4 regions of the Brevibacillus sp. BD137 genome follow, and region 1 is predicted to be linked to each of the others. Evidence: riboswitches for the same ligand, from Rfam matches in the RefSeq annotation. Region 1 holds a riboswitch; each other region holds the start of a gene.
The links. A riboswitch is a leader RNA that binds a small molecule or an ion and turns the genes downstream of it on or off. The one in region 1 is predicted to bind cyclic di-GMP.

Region 1 (5,319 bases):
GTAAATTTTTTGTCATAACAGCCTCCGATGTCAGATTTTGGCCCCATGTGAAAGGAAAAGATAGAATCATGGCGAATCATAGAGAATGAGGTGAGAGCATTATGGAAGGATCCCGTGCAAAACGCTACCGCTCCCGGCGGAGGAATGACTCGGAAGTAAGCCGGTTTTGGATCATGGGGTTGTTGTTCTCACTGCTGGTGCTCGCTTTTGAATTCTTTATCGAAATACCCGCCGATGCAGATTGGCTGACCGATATGGAGATGGCTTTGTTTTCTGCCAGCTTTACGTTGCTTGCCTTTTATCTGCTCGGACTTACCTTTGCCTTTTCACGCCACCAAAAGGCAGGGAAGATCAATCACCAAATCATCATCTATGTATGGTTGGGTGCGATCTTGTTTCACTTGTTCCTGCTCATCAGCAATTTGTCCAATCAGCATGTGTACAAGGCAGGGATCATTCTATTTTTAGGACCATTATTTTTAACTGTCTACCATTTTATCACGTACTTGGCAGCTTTGCGCGAGGAGCGTGAGGAGCAGGAGGCAGCTACAACAGCTACGCTTGAGCGTACGGCCTACCAGATGATTCTGGAGGGTGGGCGTGTATACAGCGAGCTGAGTCGCCTGAAAACAGAATATCCAGAAGTGGAGCAAATGCTTCGTGCCAACGATTTTCACGATAAACTGGAGCGCTATGCTTTGGAAATGCAGCAGTATTTGCAGGTGAAGCATTTTGAGCGTAAAGACGTGGAGCTCTTGGAGGGTCACTATTATTTCTTGGAAAACTTGCTGAGCTTGGCGAAACAACATCCGGGAATAATCGAGTCCCGCGTATATAGCCGCCGAGGTGACAATTGATGGGTACAAGGGAGAGGGAAGCGGATGTTTTGGAAAAAAGACAAAGGCCTGGCAGAAAAAGAGACAGCAGCGACGACAGCCACAACCACAATGGCAGGACAGCAAGACGCATGGAAACATGAGCTTCGCGGTCTTTACGAACAGATGGGTGCAATCCTCGCTTCGGACCAAGCAATGAACGCCGATTCCGATCAAATGGTGCGATTGGTGACGAGGATGAAGCGTGCCGTAGAGAATATCCAGGCCATTAATGAGCGGGATGATGAATCTGCAAGCCAGTTGTCGGTTCGAGGAGAGCGCCTGACAGACATCTGCAAACAATCGGTAGCGCGTGCAGATGAAGGCAAGAAGGCTATGACGGACGTTGTGGAAGTCATGAGCCTGCTCGACAAAGAATCGGTTCATACGTCCAAGTCCATGAGCCGCTTGGAAGAGCGTTCTTCGGAAATTACGAGTATTGTCAAGGTAATCAGCGACATTACGAATCAGACTAACCTTCTCGCTCTGAATGCAGCGATAGAAGCTGCACGTGCGGGGGAACAAGGCCGAGGCTTTGCTGTCGTAGCGGATGAAGTACGGAAGCTGGCAGAGATGACAGCGAACTCGACCAAGACGATTGCGGAATTAATTGGCAAGATTCAAGAAGAAATCAAAGAAGCATTGTCCAACAGTGAAAAAAGCAGCAGTGCGATCAAAAATGGACTTTCCATCAGCAAGGATGCTGCACAGAAGACAGATCAGATCGTGAACGCTTTCCAGGTACTGAACGTCGAAGTGGCGGGTGTGATGGAAATCATCGCGCATCAAAAGCGTTTTGCTGACGATGTGTCCCAGCAGGTAAGTGAGGCAAAGGGCTTGCTGGACGAGCTGAATGAAGGCATGACCAGGCACGTAAGAGACGCCAACGTGGTAGAGCAAATGCTCGCGACGAGCGTAAAGGATGTCAAAAAGTTATTGTGATCATGTGGAAGAAAAATCAGGAGTCCGTATCTAAGCGATGCGGACTTTTTGATATTTGTTCTTTCCTTTCACGAAATATTTACATGTTTACGTTTGACTATTCGAAATGGAGTACTATAATCAAAGTAGGTTTCTCCATATCTTCCTTTTTTTGACAAAACCCTACCAGCATTCGCTATGAATGGGCAAACCCATTGAAAAGTGGGGACGCAAAGCCACGGGCCTAATGTACACGTTACGATGGCAGCCGGGTTGCCAACGAGCAGTGTATTTTGCTGTTTTAGTATGACGGCTCCTTTCATGCGAAAGGGGCCTATTTATTTTTCAAAAGGGAGTGGTTGTAGCATGTCAATCCTTCAAACACTGGACAAGCAGTACATCAATGGGGAGTGGCGCGACGGACTTGGCGCGAAGACATTGCAAGATATCAATCCTTACAACGGGGAAGTCATCGCAGAATTCAAAATGGCAAATCTAGAGGATATCGACGAGGCTTACAAGGCGGCAGCCGACGCGAAAAAAGAGTGGGATGAAGTGAATGCCTATACCAAATCCCGAATGTTGGAGCGTGCTGTTCGCTATATCGAAGAGCATGAAGAAGAAATCATTCAGATTATCATTCGTGAACTAGGTGGAACCCGACTGAAGGCATTTTTTGAGATCGGGCTTGTCAAGGATATTATTCGAGAGGCGGCTACGTTCCCGGTACGTATGGAGGGGAAAATTCTCCCTTCTCCCGTAGACGGAAAGGAAAATCGCTTGTATCGGATTCCCGCAGGAGTTGTCGGCGTCATCAGTCCGTTCAACTTCCCGTTCTATCTGTCGATGAAGTCCGTAGCTCCAGCTCTTGGCGCGGGCAACGGGGTCGTCCTCAAACCGCATGAGCACACGCCAATTACGGGTGGGACTCTCATCGCGAAAATTTTTGAAGAAGTAGGTCTGCCCAAAGGCTTGATCAACGTCGTTGTAACGGATATTGCTGAAATTGGCGATGGGTTTGCCTCCCACCCGATTCCGCGCATCCTTTCGTTTACAGGCTCTAGCCAAGTAGGAAGCCATATCGCGCAAGTGGCAGCGAAGCATTTCAAGAAGGCGATTTTGGAGCTAGGCGGCAATAGTGCCCTGATTGTTTTGGAGGATGCGGATCTCCAGTATGCTGTCAATGCAGCGGTATTCAGCCGCTTTACCCACCAAGGTCAGATTTGCATGTCGGCTAACCGGGTTCTGGTTCACCAAGATGTATACGATAAATTCCTCGATCTGTATGTGGAAAAAGTATCTGGACTCAAGGTAGGCGACCCAAATGATCCAGACACGGTAATCGGTCCACTCATCAATCAACGGCAAGTCGCCAACCTGATGGCAACGATCGACGAGGCGATACGCGAAGGAGCCGTTCCTGCACTGAAAGGGGAAGTAAAAGGAAACATGGTCGAGCCGATTGTTTTGACAGGTGTGACCACAGACATGTCCATTGCATCGGAAGAGCTGTTTGGTCCGGCTGTTTGCATCATGTCGTTTGCTTCCGAGGAAGAAGCAATTCGCATGGCGAATGAGACACCATTTGGATTGTCCGGGGCGATTCATACCAGCAATCTGGAGAGAGGTGCCCAGATGGCCAAGCGCATTGAGACCGGCATGATTCATATCAACGATGGAACGATCAATGACGAACCAATTGTGGCGTTCGGCGGTGAAAAACATTCCGGATTGGGACGCTTGAATGGTCAATGGAGCCTAGAAGAGTTTACTACGCTAAAATGGATTTCGGTTCAGCACAAAAAGCGTCAATTTCCGTACTAATGCTAGCAAAAGATAGAGGTGAAGAGGGTCATGAACGGATACGAAGGATGGAACGAAACAGAAGCCTCCGAAAAGGGGAAAAATGCAGAACTTCTCGAGGCTTTCATTAAGGTTGCTCCTTATTTAAATGATTTGCTCAACGATGACATTACCATTGGGGTCTACGACACGGAAAAGCTATTGCGCAATGTGCCTGCCCAAACATTTTCCCTGCAGGTAAAGCCTGGTGATCCACTCCAGGAAGGAGATGTGATCACCAACGCGATTCGAAAAAACACCAAGCAGGCGATGATGGTCCCCAAGGAATTATTTGGTTTTCCTCTCGTAGCACGGGCGATCCCCTTGCATGATCACACGGGAAAAGTTATCGGCGGTGTTGGCATTGGTTCGAGTATGGAGCGAGCCAATGAGCTGTATGAAATTGCCGCAAATCTCTCGAGCGTTGTCGAGCAGGTCAGTGCCACCACACACGAGATGGCCGTGCAGATCGGGAATTTGAACGAGCAAATGAAGGCGATCTCAGAGCAAGCCAATGATGTGAGCCAAAGTACAACTGAGATCGAGCAAATTACACTCGCCGTGAAAAAAATTGCTGATCAAAGTAACATTTTGGGACTGAATGCGAGCATTGAGGCTGCGAGAGTAGGAGATGCTGGACGTGGATTCGCTGTCGTCGCGAATGAGGTTCGCAATATGGCGACAGATTCACGGACGAATGCAGACAAAATCAAGCAAACCACGGATTCTATCCGGGATTTGATAACCCTGCTGCAAAATTCGATTGAATTGATCAATCAAACCATGGAGAGTCAGGCAGCCGCTACGGAGGAAATTTCTGCGACGATGGTCGAAGTGAGCGACAATACGCAAAAGCTGGCAGGACTTGCCCAAGAAGTGTTTGAAATAAAGTAAGCCCATACATGTAACAAAATTCCCCTCTCAGGAGTCTAACTCTAGAGAGGGGAATTTTTCCTTTAGTCCTTATTTGTAGTGGGTAGTGGATGCTCCAGCATATAGCGATACACCGGTACTTCATCGCCCTTTTCAACGGGCAGGAAGTTAAACGTGACGTAGCTGTCCACTGATTCCGGTTCCAGGGCCAACGCAATGAAGTTCGCGTTTGGCTGGGCCATGCTGAACACGTAACTACCCGCAGGAAAGGTTTTCGTTGTTTCTGTTACATTTGCAGTCACTTGATTGGTGAAATGCCCATTCTCGTATATCGTATTCACCTTGTTTTCCAAAATGGTGTAGCTTTCTACAGCTATGGTCGTTTCTTTTGATAGCTTGCTTACCGAAACACCGAGCAGTTCCAGCTTGGCTGCAACGTCATGATAGCCAGGAGGCATGAGATAAGCAGTGGGGCGCTCACGTTCGAGTACAGGATAGGCATCTGTAGAGCTTACCCAGTCGATGGGGGTAGACACTTTTTTTGCTGTTGCGAGATCGACTACTTCGAGAGATTGACCCGGTATTCGCTTATTCTCACTCAGGATAACGAGTTTGTCGTTGTCGTTTGCCTTTTTGCCTTTTTCCGTGATTTCTGCGCGTGCCTGGGTCACGGCGGACTTGATTGCCTTGGCGTTGGCCGCTGTTGATTGAATGACAGCAGCGTGAGTGATGGCCTGACTGTATACACGTCGTTCAAAATCGGCGCGTCCAATGCCGATGCCCCGTGTTTCCACCAAAAACGTTAACG
Region 2 (5,319 bases), on a different contig from region 1:
AGTTGCAGCGAGTGTGCTCGCCAAGATTGTTTGTGTGATTTTTTTCATCTGGGTTCTCCTCCTGTTAAACGGTAATGAATTTAGTTATAGAAACAAACTCCATCATCCCCTAATGGCATCCCCCCTTTCAAAAAGAGGACTTACAATCTGATGAGCTGCTTCTTACACCGAAAACCTGCCGATTCCTTGCTGTAATTCTTCCGCCACTGTGTTTAAATGCTCGACAGACTTGCCAATTTCTTGGATGGCTTGAAGCTGCTCTTCGGTTGCCCTTGCCACAGTTTGCGCGTCGAGTGAAGCATGCTTTGCAATGGTATGCATTTCATCTACAGAAGCACTCACCTGTTGGGAGCCTGCTGACATTTGCTCAGATGCTGCGGATACTTCCAAAATGTGCGCGGCAACGTTCCGGGAAGATTCCAAAATATGCTCGAAGATTTCGCGAACCTCTTCGACCAGTTGGATACCTTGCTGTGCGTTTTGGTTACCCTCGGTCATAACCTCTACTGCGTGATGAGTATCCTGCTGGATTTCGCCGATCAGCATTGCAATTTTCGATGCGGATTCCTCGGATTGGTTCGCCAGTTTTTTCACTTCACCAGCAACTACAGCAAACCCACGTCCATGCTCGCCAGCACGTGCTGCCTCAATCGAAGCGTTCAAGGCAAGCAAATTGATTTGCGAGGTCAACTGACTAATCGTATCGAGAATGCCTTCGATTTCTTTGGAGCGATTGTTGAGCTGCTCGATGGCTACAGTCGCCTTCGAAGTTCCCTCGCCAATGCTTCCCATCTGGCGAACTGCCTGCTCTACCACAGCAGTCCCTTGCTCAGCCTGCTCTGTTGCGATCTGGGCAGCCTCAGAAACATGTGCAGACGTCTCCGCGATTTTCACGATGCCTGCTGCCATGTCAGTCATCGACAATGCGATTTCCTGCGAGCTGGATGCCTGCGCCTCTGCTCCCTCAGAAATCTGTTCGATAGACAACCCGATTTGGTTGATGTTTTCCGTCGCTTGTTTAATACCTTCGGAGACTTCCTGACTAAAACGCTGAACTTGATCAGACGACAGTGATACGTCTTCGATCAAATTTTTCAAGTGTGATACCGTCTGGTTAAAGTCACGGGACAGAACCGCAATCTCGTCTTTTCCGTCAACCGTTACGGTCTCTTTCAAGTTCCCCTGCGCCACTACATTTACTGCGTGATTCAGACGCTCAATTGGTTTCACCATGCGTACAGCCAAGAAATAAACGAGGACAACCCCAAGCCCCAATACGATGAGGGAAATAACCGTCAATCGGACTAACAGTTGATCGACAGGTGCATGTAGCTCCGCTACGGGTGCAGTGATGAATATCCCCCAGTTCAAATTGGTTGGCGCATAGGAAGCAAATCGCTCTGTATTCTCGTATTCGTATTGGGCGATTCCATGATTCCCTTGCTTGATATCTTCAAAAGCAGTCTGAAGTTGAAGAATACCCATATTGAGAATGGATTCCTTCAGAATGTACTCGCTATTCGGATGATAAATAAATGTTCCTGTTTTGCTTACTAAAAAGGCGTAACCTAATTCGCCAAATTTCTCTTCAGACACCTTTTTTTGGATCTCATTGATTGGAATCGTAGAACCGATGTAACCGTATTGACGGTTGTCCTTCATCAATGGAACGACCAGTGTCACGATGTTATTCCCTGTCCGCTTCGAAACGACTGGCTCAGAGACAACAACCTTCCCTTCCCCTTTGCTGGCTTCCTTAATATGCGGACGATCCGAGATGTCGGTCACTTCACCCTTGAAATTGATCACTTTCTTACCGCTTAAGTCATGCGAAAAGAAGAACGTCTCAAACTCGGGGTTTTTCTTTTGGGCTTCTTGAATGAGTTTCAGGTCTTGTTCGACATTTTGATCTGCCGACATCAACCCTCCTATCGCTCGTACAATCTCAATTTTCTCTTGAAAGAAACCATCGATACGAATCGAGAGATTGCTAGCTGACAGCTCAGCTTCTTTGTCCAGACTGTTTGCCAAAAGGTTGGAAGCACTCCAATAGCTTGCACCGCAAACCGTACCCAAACTTATCACCAACAGCAGGCACAAAACGATAATTAGCTTATTCTTCAAACTATTTTTCATACCGAATCCCTTCTCCCTTCTCTTTTTTCAACAAAAAAAAGACTGCCCACCGACAGCCCATCATGACTACGGTATGGCAACCCGGCTGTCCTAGCTGCGAAAGTCATTTGACCTTCGTCCTTAGACCCGTGGCTTTGCGTCCCTGCCTTTCAGCAAGTTTGCCTTTGTCATTCCTTGTTGTTTTTCAATTAAGTGCACATTTTTTCAATCACACCTTTCATTTCCCATAACTTTCCGCCGATAAACCTCAAAATGGAAAAAAAGCTGACAACCTTTTACAGCTGTCAGCTTTTTGTCACACTTTTTGATTAGCTTAATCCAATCACTTGGCCATCCTCGTCTACATATAACGATTCCGCAGCCGGCTTTTTCGGGAGGCCAGGCATGGTAACCAAGCTTCCGGTCAGTGCCACGATGAAACCAGCTCCTGCTGATATGCGCACTTCGCTCACATGAATCGTGAAGTCTACAGGTGCCCCCAACAGATCAGCGCGATCCGTAAAAGAGTAAGGTGTTTTCGCCATGCACACAGGCAGATGGGACATGCCCATTTCTTCTACCTTTTGCATCGTTTTTAATGCCAACGGCGAAAAGACAACTCCTGATCCACGGTATACTTCTTTCACGACAGTCTCAATCTTGTCTTTAATGCTGAGGCCTTCCTCATACAAGAATCGGAAAGACGAAGGCAGCTCTGCTGCCCGAATGACTTTTTCAGCCAGCTCGACACCGCCTGCTCCTCCTTCTGCCCACACTTTAGAGAGCGCTGCTTCGGCTCCAGCCGCTTGGCACAGCGCAATGACAGCATCAATCTCTGCTTGGGTATCTGTCGCAAAATGATTAATGGCCACCACTGCTGGCACACCGAACTTCTGTAGGTTTTCCAGATGTCGCTTGACGTTTTCGAAGCCTTTTTCCAGAGCAGACAAGTTCTCCACTGCCAAGTCTGGTACTTTTACCCCGCCGTTGTATTTCAACGAACGAACTGTAATGACCACGACAGCAGCCGATGGAGTCAGACCTGCTTTTCTGCACTTGATGTCAAAAAACTTCTCGGCTCCCAAGTCGGCACCAAATCCAGCCTCTGTTACGACGTAATCTGCCAGCTTCAAGGCCATTTTGGTTCCGATCACACTGCTGCACCCATGTGCGATATTGGCAAAAGGTCCACCGTGAATGATGACCGGGGTTCCCTCGATTGTCTGTACGAGATTGGGCTTGATGGCTTCCTTCAAGAGAACACACATCGCATCAACCGCGTTGATTTCTTCTGCCCGTACAGGCTGATCATTGAAATCGTAGCCAATAATGATATGGTTCAACCGCTCGCGCAAGTCTGCTAGATTCTCACTCAAGCATAAGATCGCCATGATTTCCGACGCGGTCGTAATCATGAAGCCATCCTCACGCGTCATACCATTACCTTCACCCAGACCAATCACGATGTTTCGCAGTGCGCGGTCGTTCATGTCCATAGCTCGTTTCCAGACGATTTTCTTTGGATTGAGTCCGCGCGGATTGCCATGAAAAATATGATTGTCGATCATCGCTGCCAACAAGTTATGTGCAGCTGTAATCGCGTGAATGTCCCCTGTAAAATGCAGGTTAATTTCATCAGCCGGGAGAATTTGTGCCTGGCCGCTTCCAGTTGCGCCTCCTTTGATCCCCATGCAAGGACCCAAGGACGGCTCGCGAAGTGCTGCCATTGTTTTCTTCCCGAGATGATTTAAAGATTGTGACAGACCAATCGTCGTGAGCGTCTTGCCTGCTCCCGCCGGATTGGGGTTCATCGCTGTAACAAGAATCAGTTTGCCATCAGGGCGATCCTTCACTTGCTCCCATAGTTCATCTGATAGTTTGGCTTTATATTTTCCGTATAGCTCCAAATGCTGTTCTTCAATACCTGCACTCTTGGCAATTTCAACAATAGACTTCATTTTTGCCTCCCTGCCACACCAGAATGTAATGCACCAGTTACCAATCTTCTACATTCTGCATAATCATCCTTTCTCCTCTCCTCTTCGACACATTACGCAAAAGAAAAAGCCCACATTCCGACAAACGTTCAGAATGCAGGCTCTCTGTTATCTCCCGAAAATTTTTCCTGGATTCAAAATGCCGTTCGGGTCCAGCACATGCTTCATGGCTTGCATAACGTCCAGTGCTTCTCCATGTTCCTTGCGCTGGTATTTGATTTTCCCCACACCCACACCATGTTCTCCGGTGCAGGTTCCTCCCCGACTCAATGCGTACTCCACCAGATGGGCATTTACTTCCTCGGCACGCGCAACTTCTTCGGGGTCATTCAGGTCGATCATTAGGATGGCGTGATAGTTCCCATCCCCGACATGCCCTGCAATCGCTCCATCCAGCCCAGCGCGATCAATGGCTTGCCGGGCGTCCACAACGGCTCCTGCCAGCTCGGAAATCGGCAAGCAAACATCTGTCACCATCAGCTTTTTCCCGGGGGATTTGTGCAGGAAGGCATACGCCAGGTTATGACGAGCGTCCCAGAGCTGCGCCCTCGCTTTTGAATCGGTTTCAAAGAGAAACTGAGTGCAGCCATGTCCATCGGCGATGTTCTGCGCAAAATCGATATCATACGCGAGCCCTTGTTCACTGCCGTGGAACTCGATAAACAGCGTCGGTGCTTCCGGGTAGCTCGTTTCTTTGTACAGATTCACTTGGTGGATGGAACGTTCATCCACCAGCTCAATTCGCGCTACTTGAATACCCGCTCCGAGAATATCTACGACGGTATCGACAGCATCCTGAACCGAAGGAAAGCTGGCACGCGCCGCCGTTGTCGCCTCAGGGATGCCGTAAACACGCAAGGTCAGCTCTGTGAATACTCCAAGCGTTCCCTCCGACCCGACAAACAGCCCAGTAAGATGGTAGCCTGAGGAGGACTTGGCTGTCATGCTCCCTGTACGGATGATACGTCCGTCTGCCGTCACCACTTCCAGATCGCGAACCTGATCACGCATCACGCCATAGCGAACAGAAGTCGTTCCACTGGCGTTTGTAGCAGCCATCCCACCTAAAGTTGCGTCCGCGCCAGGATCGACGGAGAAAAACAATCCGTGCTTTTTCAACTCTTTATTGAGCTGGGTGCGCGTCACACCTGGCTGGACTCTCACGAGGAAATCCTTCGGTCGCACCTCCCGCACTTGGTTCATCAAG
Region 3 (5,319 bases), on a different contig from region 1:
CTCCCCCACCTGAGCCCGAGAAGCTGCTGTAGCACGGGTTGCCAGCTATATCCTTGGTTCCACCAAAGCCGTAAGGGGACATAGGGGCGATGAGAATCAGAGAGCGGACTTCCTGCGGGTGATCGATGGCAAACTGCATCGCGATCCCGCCACCCAACGACCAGCCGGCAAGATGGACAGGTGTTGGCAAGTCCAATGCCCGAATAAACGAATGAAGGTCATCTGACCAGTCTCGCAAACCGCGTGTCGCATCAATGGGTAATGCTTCACTTGCTCCATAGCCTCGCATATCAGGTGCATATACACGGTACTGGTCACATAGAACCGCAATGGTATCATCCCAGAACAAGTTGGCTGACGCATTGCCGTGAATGAGGAGAAGCGGATCTCCTTCCGGTACGCCTGCTGTCAGGTAGGAAACGAGCAATCGATCGGTCTGAATCGTTTTGGTTTCGATTCGTGCATCCATCAATGATGTGCCTCCTTTCAAGTGAATGATATCAGAATATTCTTATTATATGCTCATTCAGTTACAAAATGAAAATAGAAAACAACCGCCATTGAAAAGGCGGTTGCAGGAAGGCTACATATGGAGACCACGCATTTGCTGTTCGATTTTCTCAAAGCCGCCAGAAACCTTAACGACTTCGTCTTTTTGCTCAGAAACGAGAACAAGCACTTCTTCCAGGCTCTCTTTGTTCTTGTCGGTAATGTCGGCGTTGACTTCTACTTTTGCGCCGACTTCCTGAATCATGCTGTGAACATGGACGATGAACTCTTGCAGGTTCTTCGTTTTATCTGCGAAGTTTTGCATGTAGTTGTCTACATTGGTGAACATTTCTTGTACTTCGAGGATGCCCTCGCTATTTTTCTCAAAAGACGTCTGTGACTCGGAAATCATATCCGATACGAGCTTCATTTTTTCACGAATGGTCATGAGCAAGCTCGAGATCGACTCGGAGGATAGCTTGGAGGATTCAGCGAGCTTGCGTACTTCATCTGCTACGACAGCAAATCCTCGGCCGTGTTCACCTGCCCGAGACGCTTCAATCGTGGCATTGAGTGCCAACAGGTTGGTTTGTGCAGAAATATCGGAAATGGTTTGAATGATTTTCCCAATCGATTCGGTTTCTTTATTGAGCTCTTGAATCAGCTGGTTCGTGCCTTGGATGTCCGTGATGAATCGTTCAAAGTCATTGCCGATGTTGCCAATGCGTTTTCCACTCTCGCTAGTGGCTTCTTTGGTCGATTCTACGTACTCATGCATTTCTGTAACAGAGCGGGTCATGTCCTCAACTTGCAGATTCGTCGAGCTCATTTCCCGACGCAGCTCGTCTGTATTGCTGGTCTGGACCGTAAAGGACTCCATAATGTCTTGCAGGGAAGCGACGGTTTCGACAGCGCGAACATTTACACCATCTGTTACCTTGTTCAAATTCTCTTGATAGTCTTGCATAGAGGTGAGAGATTCATTGATCTGATCGAGAACACGTTGCAACGATTCCTTCGAGGCAATCGCTTCTTGCTTTTGTTGCTCACTTTCCTCTTGCAGCTTGTTATTGAATACAGCATGCATCATGCTCGTGATAGAGACGAAGCAGAAGGTGAGCAGGAAGTACATCAGGTCAAGATTGCTTGTGGAATGGAAAATCAATTCTCTCTGTGTCAGGAAGTAGTAAGAGACAATGCCTAATGTCGATGCAATGGTCAAAATATTGATGAGTCGGTCTTGATAAATCCCCATGACTGCTACAAAGAACATAATGGTCATGATATTGATCATATGCGGATCCAGTCCAACAATGATGAACATGAAGATTCCGATTACAGCGAAGTTGAAAAACTTCATGAAAGGAGCTGCTTTTTCACGGAAGCGCGGGCGATTGGATATGTAAGTAAAAGGTGCCAGCACGCCATACAAAATACCCAGTATTGTGAAAACGAATGTGTACGAAACGCCTAGAAAGAGGTTTAAGACCTGAACAACCGTAATAATACTTGCGAATACGATTACGACCCAATTGTTTCTTCTTCTCAATAAATCAACGTTATCAATGTTATCCATGTTACCCACCTACCTCGACTTTTACTTGGTTGGATGACGACGAATTGTACCAGGAATATTTCGGATCGTGCTTATTGTCATAGACATCTTTTAGATGAAAGAGGGTCGGAATGGCATTGGCCCCTTTGTAAAAGACAATATCTTTGGTCTGAGTCGCCTTTACTTGATACTTCGTGTTAATAAATTTAAAAAAAGTTGGATCTGCTACCCCGATTGCGTGGGTATAGCCATGCTTTTCAGCGTAATCTATCATCAAGCAAATTCCTTTTTGCCCTAGTTGTCCACGGTATTTTGGCAAAACAGCGAGACTGTCTACCTCCATTACTTTCATATCTTCTGTAACAACATCCTGAAATAGTGATTTCATATAAGCACTTGATTTGGAAAAGGGCGTCATTTCAAATGTTCCACCTGCTTCACCATCATCGGCAAGTAGGAGGAATTGTGCGGAGCCTTCTTTCGCGTACTCCATCTCGAAGCCCATGCTTGTCCATACTGTTTCTTTGATTTCATGAAATTTAGCTAACTCTTGTACGGTTTCTACTTGTTTGTACATAACTTCTCCACTCCATCGTTTTCTGATTACCGTGTTGTGTATGTTTGACGTCCCAAAAGTTATGTTTTTCCATTCTGTTGCAAAAATGAAAGTGCTTTCATCCCCCTTTCAAAAAACGAAACACAAAAAAAGGCCGTTCCATCGAAATGGAACAACCGAAGCTACCAACATCAAAAAAATTGTTCCAAGATGATGGCAACCCGGCTATCATGGTCAAAGACTGTAGACCCGTGGTTTTGCGTCGCCACCTTTCGATGACTTTGCCTTTTGCATTTATTAGCATAATTTGTAAAACTGTGTCGAATTTTGCTAGACATAATCATGCAAAATATAAGCCAAAAGATATACTTTGTCAAGTTTTGGTAGGGTAAAGAAACTAATTGTTCATAAATCATAGACGAACAAAAAACCAGTTGTGATATCAACTGGTCCTTCATTCATAGGCGTTAGGTTAGGGTACGCAGAATGTCTAAAACTTGGGTAGGCTCCGTTCGCGCTTTGTAATCTGGATCTAAGCATGCTAATCGGATTACGCCCTGGTTGTCGAGGATATAAGTAGCAGGAATGGGGAGCGTCCAAGAATCGTCACGATTAAAATGCTTGAGATCAATATCCAATGATCGATAGGTATCCTGTAAATAATCGGGCAGTCTGAAACTGAGTTTATATTTTTCTGCTACCAGATTATTGGTATCGCATAACACGGGAAAGCTCAATCCGTTTTTCTCTTGCATAGTCAGAGAGTGTGCAGGAGATTGTGGACTAATGGCAAACAATTGGGCACCCAGAGAGGTAATCGTATCGATCTGTTTTTGGTATGCTTGCAGCTCCAAATTGCAGTAGGGGCACCAGGATCCACGGAAAAATGTGAGGACGATGGGACCTTTTACGATTTCTTCCGACAAGGTAATGGTCTTGCCAGTGTGGTCGTTCAACATGAAATCAGGCGCAATCGAACCAATCGGCAAGCCCTTTGCGTGTCCAGAGGTCCGCAGCTCCTCGATTGATCTTGTAAATGCATCTGTTACTTCACGAGTGAGGAAGCCAGCTATTTGAATGGTTGTAAAATCTAGCTCTTCGCGCAGGCTCTGAAAATGTGGTTTATCCATATGTCGTCTCCTCTTTTTCGAAAGAATAGTAGAAGTCATAGCTTCACGATATCTTTCTTTTGGAGGGAAAGATGTAAACTGGATTACATCTTCTTTAAAATGTTATCCCGATGAATGGAAATGGTTTTAAAACCTGTTTGAATCAGTTCTTCTCTTGCTAAAGCACGTAATGCTACCGTCACAGCTTCCCGGGATGCCCCGACATGGGCGAGCTCTTGATGGGAAAGAGGTAAGTCAATTTTTTGAAATGCAGAACTGCAAGGAGTACCAAATTGGTCGGCAAGCCTTACTAACGTGGAAATAATGCGATCTTGTAAAGGGAGAAGGGCAAGATTTTCGGCTGCTTGGCTGATCGAAACCATTCTATCGCTAATGATCTTCATGATCTTCATCATTAGTTGTGGATGTTCAATTATGTAGCTCTCAAATTTTGCTTTGCTCATTTTACAAATGAGGCAGGCTTCGATGGTTTCTATATACATCTCCCGTGTACCTAATGACAGGAGATCCAGTTCTCCAAACACATTGCCATCTCCGAGGATATCGAATGTGAACTGCCGACCATCCCGGTTTACTTTGTATAAACGTACTTTCCCCTGTTTGATGAAGTAGAAGCCCTCTGAAAAAGTTTCTGGTGTTTGAATACACGTATTTTGGGGGAAAGAGGTTAAGGAGGTTAATTGATCGATTAAGCGCAAACTTTCCTCGGATAATGAATTCAACAAATAAAATTGGGATAAATATGTGATTCGGTTCATCATTTCTGTTCGGTTTGGGTCTTCATGATTGTTCTTTTCGCTTTGGTAACAATTCTTTTCGTTTCTTTTGTATCCGAGATTCTTAGCCACTCGTCACAAAGCTGCGTCACCCAGTCTGGTTGTGATTTACTGGCATCGTTCAACCAATTCCCTACAGAATCTTGAACATATTTAGTGGCATCTGACTTCACTGGCGTGAGTAAAGGCAGGCAGCGAGCAGGCTCATTTCTCAATGCGTCTATATGCTTACACCAGACCCCTCGTGGGCGTGTGGCTTCTACCGCAAATCGCCGAATATTTTCATCGGTATCAAGTACCCATTCGCTCAGGAGTTGAATGGAATGGTCCAGATCATGCACGAGAGAATCTCGAATCGCCATCCATGCGAGCTCTCTCACTCCAAAATGTTGATCAGCCGCGAATTTTCTTATTTGCCTTAGTTTTTCTTCGAGAGATAAGCTGTTATCCAGGCCGATGATATAGGTACTCCAGCAACGGACACTGTCTGACTTGTGGTTGGCTAACGATAGGAAAACGGGAGACATAGCTGTGGGTTCACCCGATTTGTGTAAGATCGCAAGTAGTTCTTGTCCAATCAGACGGATCGCTTTCATTCCGCTTCGAGATCCCGTTTCTTCTAATTGATCAACAAGTGGGGAGACATGCGCACCCAGTTGAACATGAGGCAGAACGCTTTGTAACAGATGAATATGATCAACAGCCTGCCATTCAGTCAAATTGACGCTTTCTAATTCTCCAGCATGAAGGAGTGCTAATACATTTTCAGGGATGAGCGAGGTTCTACTTGCTCCTTTTCTCGTGTGTACCGAA
Region 4 (5,319 bases), on a different contig from region 1:
GGATGCCTACTGGCCTTGCTCATGAAATCAATAGATAATCGCTTTGGCTTTCACGATTGGGAGAAATTAAGCAATCCAGATGTCTTCAAGCTTACCTGCCATTTAGAAACCAGAGAGCTCGTCCGCATATGGTCGTAAACGAATAAAAACAGTTACAAGGGGCAGCTCATCTGATTGCCTCCTGTAACTGTTTTTGTGGGATGGACTCTATTCCGATAATGCTCTGTAACTCATCGCACGGCAGTCGCTGAACGATTCTGATAAAATGCTCCGCCAATATCGGATCAAATTGGGTACCGGAGCCCCTTTTGATTTCTTGAAGCGCTTCCTCCACAGGCAAGCCTTTTCGATAAGGCCTGTCCGCGACCATCGCATCGAAAGCATCTGAAATCGCTAAAATTCTCGCCATCAGCGGAATCTCATCCCCGGCTAAACCATCCGGATAGCCCCTTCCATCTATACGCTCATGATGGGAGCGGATCGCAGGAAGCAATTCATTGAACATCCCTGCTTGCAAAATGATCTCGTAACCAATGACGGTGTGCTGCTTGATCTTGTCATACTCTTCTGGAGTGAGCTTTCCTTTTTTATTGAGAATTTCGTCTTCGATGCCAATTTTTCCAATGTCGTGCAGGATTCCCCCGATATAAACATCCTCCACTTTTCGTTCGGCCAAACCAATATCTCTCGCAATTTCTCTTCCCCAGTAAGCTACACGCTGAGAATGTCCACTTGTGTATCGATCTCGTGCGTCAATGGAAGCAGCCATCGTCGTTAAGAAGTTGTGATTGAATGATTTGACCTCTTCCACTTTTTGCTGAAGCCTTTGAAGATTGTCATAGTAATGATGAAAAACGTAGCTGATCGTAATAAACGCAATCATCATAGGAATTAGTGTTAACGGACCATATAACTCTACTAATCGTGAACCTACCCCGGCAAGAATTAAAAGCAACAAGTAAGTCGAGGTAAAGCCTTTTGCCATCATCTTTACGGTTCGCGCCCAGGTCATTTGATGAAAATAAGAGATACCCAATCCACATAAAATCAGGTTCACAAACCAATACACAACAGCCAAAAACAAATCGCTAATAATGGGAGAAACAGTTCCGAAGCCCTCGATCCAATCCTTCAAAAACGCTACTGTCCATATAGTCATTAACAATTGCCCAATGTTAATAATAGCTTTTAGCGGATTAAACCTTCCCAGAAAAGCAATGATTAAAGATTCAATAACAGCAGCCCATACTCCGACCCAGACTCCGTACAACAAGATACCCGAAAAGATTACAGCATTGTTCACTGTTAAAATCGTATTAGATATACGCACGGGAGCAAAACAGGAAAAAATGGTCAGGAGGGTGTAGGTAGATAATACCCCCCAATGCTCACGAGCAGCCCATTCAGATGAAGATGTGTAAAAAATATAGATTGCTGCAATGACAAATCCAACCTGGACAACAATCCCTTTTATCCAAACCGCAAAATTAGTTTTTTGTCGCATAGCTTTTACCTTCGCGAAGTTGTAGTAATGAAATCGGTTTATTCATCAATCGCTGAACAAGTAAAAAGGCACCTAACATAATAAAAATATCGCCGATGCTAATAATCCGAGGAATGAAAGATGGCATGTAAATGACATCCGTCAAAAACGGAAAATTCGAACTTTCCGTCAATACACTATGCTTGAAATTCGTTCCGTTTATAACTGGCTCTAAATCATAAGGAAGCTTTGCTGCTTGAACTAAATCGATTGGCATTTTTCCATTGTTAGACCAAATTGCAATCGCATTCAGCAACCAGCCGATTAAAAAAATCCGCATATCTTCAAATTCTCGATTAAAAACGAGGAAGGCCAATATAAACACATACGCGATCGATATGAAAATGCCACCGATCGTAGGGAAGAAGACTGCACAAGCCTGCAGCAATATGGTAACGAAAAGAAGTTTCATTTGGTTGAACTTAGGTAATTCTTTGATTCTTCCCCCTCGCAGCAATGCTACGAGAAAAGATAGGGCAATTACATCCAATAGCATGTTGTTTCCTCCAAGCTTGAAGAAAAAACACCACTCAGCCAAGCGGTGTTTGTTTCTCCGATACGCTTATTTATCCAATATGGAAGTTTGCAGAAGTAGCTGCTACGATTGCTACCACCATCATAATTGCCGCGAACCATTTTTTCATTTTCTTTTCCCCTCCTTCAAGCATAGTGGAGAAAGCTGGCTTCGCTACTGTCCGTGATGCAGAGGCCAAGCGACCAAGTACAGCCCCTGCTCCCCTTTCCTTTTCCATTAAGAAAAAGGTTGGATTCGCTACTGGCTCCATACGGACCAAGCGACCAGATACAGTCCGTACTTCTTCGCTTCTTTCCTACCTTTATTTTACACATAAGTGACAAAATTCGGCAATCATAGATTCATAGTCTATTCGATTTAATTGCAGATAGTTCTATTTAACTAGAACTATGTTCACACCAGCGCCGCCAAGATCGCTTTTTGTGCGTGCAATCTATTTTCAGCCTGATCAAAAATGACAGAGCGCGATCCGTCGATGACCCCGGTTGTCACTTCCTCCCCACGATGTGCTGGCAAGCAGTGCAAGAAGAGATAATTACGGTCTGCCGCTGCTACCAATTTTTCGTTCACTTGATAGTCGGCAAATGCTTTCAATCGCACCTCATTTTCTTCTTCAAAACCCATACTAGTCCAAACGTCCGTGTATACAGCATCTGCCCCCATGACAGCCTCTATCGGATCAGTGGTCACCATCATTTTTCCACCGCTTTGTTTCGCGTACCCTGTAGCTTTTGCGACAATGGTTGTATCCATTTCGTAGCCTACCGGAGTCGCCACCCGCACATCAAGACCAAGCAGAGCTGCGCCCAGCACCAGTGAGTTCGCCACGTTATTGCCGTCTCCTACATAGGCGAGCTTGATTCCTTTTAGCTTGCCCTTATGCTCCCAGATCGTCAGCAGATCAGCCAAAGCCTGACAAGGATGGTACAGATCGGTCAAACCATTGATAATGGGGATCGACGCGTGCAGAGCAAGCTCTTCTACATAGGAGTGGGAAAAGGTGCGAATCATGATGGCATCCACGTACCGAGAGAGAACTTTTGCTGTGTCGCTGATCGGCTCCCCACGTCCGAGCTGAAGCTCTTTTCCGCTCATGAACATCCCCAGGCCGCCCAACTGGTGCATCCCTACTTCAAAGGAGACGCGCGTGCGGGTCGAAGCCTTGTCAAAGATCATTCCCAACGTCTTGCCTTGCAAAGGCTGAAATGGCTGACCCAGCTTTTGCAATTGCTTGACGTGAGCAGACAGATGGAGCAGCTCCATCAATTCTTCCCCGTTGAATTCATCGACGCGTAGAAAGTCTTTTCCTTTATGCTTTTGTAACGGCAAGTTTTGAAAGTGTTCCAATATCTTCACTGGCTGCATGCGAGCCACCTCTTTTCTTCAAAATAGACTTCACGTATAACTCGAACGTATCGACAGCGGAGAACAATGGCACACCTTGTTGTACCATCCTGCTTCGCAGGGCAAATCCTGTCCGGCCCTGACGATTGCCTTTCGTCGCAGTAACGAGAGCGAAAGCCGCTTCTTCCTTTTGCAACAGCTCGATCCACGCCGCTTCATCTGCCACGATATGCTTCACGACAATTTCTTTGGCTGCCAGCCACTCGGCCGTTCCCGGAGTCGCCGCCAGTTCCGCGCCGTCAGCTTGGAGTCGCCCCAGCAGCTCTCTTACTGCTTCCTGCTTATCTCCATCTGCCAGAGAAATCATGACCAACTGACCCTTTTGCCAGTCGCCGTACAAATTGTCCTTGAAAGCAAAGGCTTTGCCTGCTGCCTCTTCGAAAGAATGCCCCAAGCCGAGAACTTCGCCCGTCGATTTCATCTCTGGACCCAGTACCGGGTCTACACCGTTCAGCTTGATCGTGGAGAAAACCGGTGCCTTGACGACTGCAAACGGAATCTCTGGCAAAAGCCCTGTACCGTAGCCCATCTCCGACAGCTTTTCACCCAATTGTGCGCGAACCGCCAGTTGAACCATCGGGACGCCAGTCACTTTGCTTGTAATCGGTACGGTCCGTGATGCACGAGGATTTACCTCCAGTACATAAACCGTTTCGCCATCAATGACGAACTGGATATTGATTAACCCGGCCGCTTCCATTTCCTTCGCGATTGCTTCGGTATAGCTCGCGATTTTGTGCTTGATGTCATCCGTCAGATGAGGAGCCGGGAACAAGGCTACACTGTCGCCTGAGTGGATGCCCGCCCTCTCCACATGCTGGAAAATCCCTGGGATGATAACAGATTGTCCGTCGCATACCGCGTCTACTTCTGCTTCCTTGCCTGGAACGTATTTATCCACGAGGAGCGGGAAGAACATGCTCATGTCCGGATGGTTCAACCAGTCGTGAAGGGTAGCTTGTAGCTCGTCGATATTGTGGACAACTACCATACCTTGCCCGCCGATGACGTACGAAGGTCGCATCAAAACAGGGAAGCCGATTTCCTCCGCTATCGCTGTCGCATCCTCCAAGGACGATACTCCTTTACCGGGGATATGCGGAATGTCCAGCTTGCGCAGCATGGCGTAGAACAGCTCGCGATCCTCCGCGCGTTCGATTGCGGTAAGCGACGTACCCATTACTTTCAGCCCCGCGTTCTCCAGCTTGGCTGCCAAATTGATCGCAGTTTGACCACCGAACTGAACCATGACGCCCTCAACCTGTTCGCGCTCTGCGATATGCAGCACGTCTTCTACGTGAAGTGGTTCAAAATATAGATGGTCGGCAGTTTCGTAGTCAGTGCTGACCGTCTCTGGGTTGTTGTTCACAACGACTGCCGCAATACCACTTGCCTGAAGTGCTTTGGCTGCATGCACAGAACAGTAGTCAAATTCGATTCCCTGACCAATGCGTATAGGACCTGAGCCAAGTACCAAGACTTTGCGGCCAGACAGTGTCTCGACCTCATCTATTCCTTGCCAATCCGAATAGTAGTAAGGGGTTTGGGCATCAAATTCTGCCGCACAAGTGTCCACGATTTTATAAGTAGGCGTAATGCCTGATTCTTGACGAAGTGATTTGATTTCGGCAGGTGTAGCACCAACCAGTGTAGCGATGGTTTCATCGGCAAACCCGCGACGCTTGGCTTCCAACAACAGCTCTGGGGTCAGTGTTTTGCTGTCGTGACAAGACAGCTCTACTTCCAAGTCCACGATTTTACGCAAGCTCCGCAAGAAAAACGGATCGACACCAGTCAGATTGTGTAGCTCACTTTCTGTAAAGCCTTTGCGAATCGC

Region 2: another riboswitch for cyclic di-GMP. It lies ahead of ODZ53_RS08340 (methyl-accepting chemotaxis protein); the one in region 1 lies ahead of yfmT (benzaldehyde dehydrogenase).
Region 3: another riboswitch for cyclic di-GMP. It lies ahead of ODZ53_RS10055 (GNAT family N-acetyltransferase); the one in region 1 lies ahead of yfmT (benzaldehyde dehydrogenase).
Region 4: another riboswitch for cyclic di-GMP. It lies ahead of ODZ53_RS06855 (hypothetical protein); the one in region 1 lies ahead of yfmT (benzaldehyde dehydrogenase).

What each region holds. Positions count from the first base shown of each region.
Region 1 is NZ_JAOTNO010000008.1:21,970-27,288, reverse strand. It holds gene ODZ53_RS17930 (RsmB/NOP family class I SAM-dependent RNA methyltransferase) at 1-16, opposite strand, end outside; gene ODZ53_RS17925 (hypothetical protein) at 102-857, shown strand; gene ODZ53_RS17920 (methyl-accepting chemotaxis protein) at 882-1,817, shown strand; cyclic di-GMP riboswitch class I at 1,992-2,077, shown strand; gene yfmT (benzaldehyde dehydrogenase) at 2,163-3,620, shown strand; gene ODZ53_RS17910 (methyl-accepting chemotaxis protein) at 3,651-4,532, shown strand; gene ODZ53_RS17905 (M14 family metallopeptidase) at 4,595-5,319, opposite strand, start outside.
Region 2 is NZ_JAOTNO010000003.1:354,738-360,056, forward strand. It holds gene ODZ53_RS08335 (transporter substrate-binding domain-containing protein) at 1-48, opposite strand, end outside; gene ODZ53_RS08340 (methyl-accepting chemotaxis protein) at 163-2,136, opposite strand; cyclic di-GMP riboswitch class I at 2,209-2,309, opposite strand; gene ODZ53_RS08345 (formate--tetrahydrofolate ligase) at 2,445-4,073, opposite strand; gene ODZ53_RS08350 (FAD-binding oxidoreductase) at 4,221-5,319, opposite strand, start outside.
Region 3 is NZ_JAOTNO010000004.1:14,493-19,811, forward strand. It holds gene ODZ53_RS10045 (alpha/beta fold hydrolase) at 1-469, opposite strand, end outside; gene ODZ53_RS10050 (methyl-accepting chemotaxis protein) at 584-2,074, opposite strand; gene ODZ53_RS10055 (GNAT family N-acetyltransferase) at 2,067-2,621, opposite strand; cyclic di-GMP riboswitch class I at 2,813-2,896, opposite strand; gene ODZ53_RS10060 (peroxiredoxin-like family protein) at 3,068-3,730, opposite strand; gene ODZ53_RS10065 (Crp/Fnr family transcriptional regulator) at 3,814-4,488, opposite strand; gene ODZ53_RS10070 (DNA alkylation repair protein) at 4,488-5,319, opposite strand, start outside.
Region 4 is NZ_JAOTNO010000003.1:30,371-35,689, forward strand. It holds gene ODZ53_RS06840 (histidine phosphatase family protein) at 1-138, shown strand, start outside; gene ODZ53_RS06845 (HD-GYP domain-containing protein) at 167-1,504, opposite strand; gene ODZ53_RS06850 (DUF5317 domain-containing protein) at 1,488-2,039, opposite strand; gene ODZ53_RS06855 (hypothetical protein) at 2,110-2,328, opposite strand; cyclic di-GMP riboswitch class II at 2,296-2,376, opposite strand; gene argF (ornithine carbamoyltransferase) at 2,472-3,443, opposite strand; gene carB (carbamoyl-phosphate synthase (glutamine-hydrolyzing) large subunit) at 3,388-5,319, opposite strand, start outside.